2 regions of the Sporosarcina sp. E16_3 genome follow, and region 1 is predicted to be linked to the other one. Evidence: riboswitches for the same ligand, from Rfam matches in the RefSeq annotation. Region 1 holds a riboswitch; the other holds the start of a gene.

The links. Region 1 has a riboswitch for cobalamin ahead of I2483_RS06040 (ribonucleoside-diphosphate reductase subunit alpha). Riboswitches for the same ligand answer to the same signal wherever they lie in the genome.
Region 2: it holds a riboswitch for cobalamin, as region 1 does, so the genes downstream of both, I2483_RS05425 (ABC transporter substrate-binding protein) here and I2483_RS06040 (ribonucleoside-diphosphate reductase subunit alpha) in region 1, are expected to answer to the same signal.

What each region holds. Positions count from the first base shown of each region.
Region 1 covers NZ_JADPRX010000006.1:10,813-13,022, forward strand. Annotated here, with positions in the region: T-box leader at 1-108, opposite strand, end outside; gene I2483_RS06035 (hypothetical protein) at 192-422, shown strand; cobalamin riboswitch at 467-649, shown strand; gene I2483_RS06040 (ribonucleoside-diphosphate reductase subunit alpha) at 861-2,210, shown strand, end outside.
Region 2 covers NZ_JADPRX010000005.1:51-2,260, reverse strand. Annotated here, with positions in the region: gene I2483_RS05430 (iron chelate uptake ABC transporter family permease subunit) at 1-196, opposite strand, end outside; gene I2483_RS05425 (ABC transporter substrate-binding protein) at 189-1,151, opposite strand; cobalamin riboswitch at 1,271-1,455, opposite strand.

The sequences.
Region 1 (2,210 bases):
AGAAAAGCATCTCCGAAGTGCGGTTCACAAGCATTCTTCACTGGGCTCCCACCGCCCCCAGTTCGCTGAAAAAGAATCGATTGCTACTCTCTTCATCACAGATATTGTAATTGAATGTAGCAAATGAAGGGTTAAGTGTCAACTGAAAGACAGATATTACTGGTGATTTAGAATAGTTCGGAAGTGTATTTATGTTTCTGTGTAGAACACATTATATAGTATTGAACGACATGATAGATCTGCTTGATCTATCGGAGAGGCATTATGCAAAAAAAATGGATTTTAAAAAACTGTTCATAACTTTCACGTCATCTGCAACAATGACGATGATGGCGGTCAAAGCGACTAGGGAGAATGACTGTGGATATGTGGATAAGCTGTTGATTGTCGAACAAGCGGATTTTCTACCTATTTACGTCTAGAACACAACATGTTAGGGTATACAGAGAGAAACAGACACAACATATAGTATTGAACGATAGAATGGTACCGATATTGGTTTAAAAGGGAATCCGGAAAAACCGGAGCTGCCCCCGCAACTGTAAGCGCCGACGACCGCCGTATGAGCCACTGTGGAAAACTCCATGGGAAGGCTAGGTGGGTAGATTGAAGCGCTAGCCAGGAGACCTGCCTTTCATCGTCAAGCAACACTTTCTTCGGGGGTTGAGAGTGGAAGCGAACGGGATACCGTCTACCTTTTTTACTCGAAGATTACCCGCGGCCCCATTTTGTTTCCGACAACTAACCCATGAGTGATGGCTCTACCGAAACAGGTGAAGCTATCACTCATTTATATTGAAAAACGTAAAATAGCTAGCGTCTGCACATGATTCATCTACATATGGGAGGAGACAATAATTATGACAACTACAACTATAAAGACTGGCATTGATCAGTTACTAGATAAACTACAAAATGAATTTGGAGCAAAGGAAATAATGCCCCTTATTACTGCAAGTGATCGCTGGCAGCAAAAACACGCTGAGGGGACTGAGTCGGAGTGGGCGAAGGCGATGACATTAGAATCGCTTAGCAATCTAGATGAGGCGACAACGTATTGGACGTTTGTTGCTGCACGTATCCACCTCTGGGACGTTTACAATCGTCAAGAAAAGCTTCGCGGTGCAAAAGTCTATACGGACTTTGCTGAAAACGTTGCACGTCTAGTCGAGCAGGGATTATACACACCCGTCTTGACGGAAAAGTATTCCCGCGAAGATCTTGTCACTCTCGGCAATCTAATTGAACCAGAACGGGACAAGCTATTCACATATATTGGACTAAAAACACTTATGGACCGTTATGTCGCTGTTGACTTTAGCAAACAATCGGTTGAACTTCCGCAAGAGCGCTGGCTTGTCATCGCGATGACATTGATGCAAGACGAGACAACTAACCGGCTTGAAAAAGTGGCGGAATCCTACTGGGCGATGAGCAGCCTCTATATGACGGTTGCAACACCGACGTTGTCGAATGCTGGAAAACCACATGGCCAGTTGTCAAGTTGCTTTATCGACACGGTCGACGATTCTTTGCAAGGCATCTATGACAGCAATACGGATATCGCTAACTTGTCGAAGTACGGTGGCGGCATTGGTGTTTACATGGGGAAAGTCCGCAGTCGTGGCTCGTCCATTCGTGGATTTAAAGGCGCATCAAGTGGTGTACTTCCATGGATTAAACAGTTGAACAACACAGCAGTAAGCGTTGACCAACTTGGTCAGCGACAAGGTGCGATTGCCGTTTATCTCGATGTTTGGCACAAAGATATTTTCACGTTCCTTGACCTGAAATTGAACAACGGAGACGACCGCTTGCGCGCACATGATATTTTCACGGGCGTCTGTCTTCCTGATATTTATATGGAACAAGTCGATGCACGTGGAGACTGGCATTTGTTCGATCCGCATGAAGTTCGGACAATCATGGGCTATTCACTAGAGGACTTTTACGATGAAACAAAAGGTGCGGGTTCGTTCCGTGAGAAATACGAAGAGTGTGTCAATAATCCGGAGCTCAGCCGTGAAATCGTTCCTGCAATCGATCTTATGAAACGGATTATGCGCAGCCAATTGGAAACGGGAACTCCGTACATGTTTTATCGTGATGAAGTAAACCGTGCGAATGCCAATAAACATGAAGGCATGATTTATTCGTCGAATCTTTGTACAGAAATTACTCAAAATATGAGCGCGACTGAATTCGAGTCT
Region 2 (2,210 bases), on a different contig from region 1:
GCGAGGCGCCGACAAGTCCTGCAAGCACGACACGCGGCATACGAATTTTCCACAAAATATTGGTAGCCGTTGCATCCGCTCCTGCATTCCATAACGTACTAATCGGTATTTTCACAGACCCGATTGACACACCGAGCCATACCGCCACTAGAAGTGCGGCGGCAGAAACGATGTAGGCAACGCTAGATTTACTCACCAAAAGCCTCTGGATAAATGGCTTTCGCTATTTCTTCAAGCCCTTCAGCAAGACGGGGGCCTGTACGGCTAGTTGTATTTTCATCAACTTGGATAACTGCTTTTTCTTTGATAGCTGTAATGGAATCAAAACCTGGACGTGCATACACATCTGCAACGGCCGTTTCGATGTAGTCGTACAACACAATAATTACATCAGGATTGCGGTTGACGATTTCTTCCGGATCCATCATGAACCAACCTTCCTGATCGGCAGCAATATTCTCCGCACCAATCATTTCAAGCATTTGATCCATAAATGTATTTTTACCTGGTGTGTAGATTTCTGGCGCAGGTGATGTTTCAACGAAAACTGTTTTTTTCTTTTCAACTGTTGCCGTTTTAGCTAGAACTTCTTCGACTTTTGCTTTCATGTCCGTAATGATTTTCTCAGCTTCTACTGTTTTACCAGTCGCTTGACCGATTGTTTCAATCGTAGTGTACGTTTCTTCAAAGTTTGCTGCGTTTTTCACAACAAAAACAGTAATTCCTGCGTCACGGATTTGCTGCAGTCCTGCCTCACCTGATCCAAGTCCGGATTCATGTGCAAAAACGATTTCAGGATTCATGGAAACGATTTTCTCAACGTTGAATTCCATACCGCCGATTTTCTCTTTTCCAAGTGCTTCTGCGGGATAATCATCGTAGTCATTGACGCCGACAACTTCAGCAGCAAGACCAAGTTCAAACAATATTTCCGTATTACTCGGCATCATCGAAACGATTGTTGCCGGTGCAGTTTTCAGGGTAATTTCATTGCCAACCGCATCTGTTAGCGTAATTGGAAAATCAGCTTTGACCTCTTCTACTTTCGGTGTTCCAGCTACTTCTGGCTTTTCTGTTGTTGCAGTTCCACATGCTGCGAGCAAGAATACTGCAAGAAATGCCGTTAATCCTAAATGCCAAATCTTTTTCATGTTGTTTTCCTCCTGTTTTATCCAAATAAAAATCCCCCGTAATTGCTACGGAGGAATAAGTTGAGTAAAAATCCGGACGTGCGGGGACGCCGATTTCCACTAATCCTATCCTCGTAGGGTACGTGTGATCCATAAAGGCAGGTCTCCTGGCTTGTGTTCAATACTAATCGCGTCTTCCCGGAAATTTTTCCAGTGACAATTTGCGACTAACTCACACTTACAGTGGCGGGACCGCGTCGGCATTGAACCGACTTCCCTTTTAACCCCGTTTTTAATGCGGGGCACCTTTATGTTTGGTATGTATTTTGTTCAACTTTCAGTATACTACAAATTTTTCTTGTGTCGATAGTGAAGGGAGATTTGTAGATTTAGATATGTTGAATTAAAGAATCCAGTTGAATCTGTTGTGTCGCTCGATGATGAGAGAGTATTAATTCGGAATGTAGATTGTGGATCGCTTGGCGCTTTGGGGATGTCTTTCGCTTGGAGCCTGGATTGACTCTTCGCATCCAGTCTCACGGCTCCGGCTACCCCTTTGCCGCGCCTGCGCTGGAGTGTACATTATTGAGAGAGAGTTGTAATTCGGGGTGTGGATTGTGAACGCTTGCCGCTTTGGGGATGCCTCTCGCCATGAGCCTGGATTAGCGCTTCGCATCCAGTCTCATGGCTTCGGCTACCCCTTTGCCGCGCCTGCGCTGGAGTGTACATTATTGAGAGACAGTTGTAATTCGGGGTGTGGATTGTGAACGCTTGCCGCTTTGGGATGCCTCTCGCCCTGAGCCTGGATTGGCGCTTCGCATCCAGTCTCACGGCTTCGGCTACCCCTTTGCCGCGCCTGCGCTAGAGTGTACATTATCGAGAGTTTTATTTTGAGATGTATAGACTGATATTATAATGTGATTACTATTTGATATTAATTTCATTAAAGAAAGACGCAATACGAGCTACAGGTCTTATCCCCGACAATGAAATGCGCTTTCTAAGATAGACCATCTAGCGAAGGCGCGTCTTCGTGGTAGCCGGAGCGATAAGACTGAAAGTGGTCTCCTTTCCGGCTTA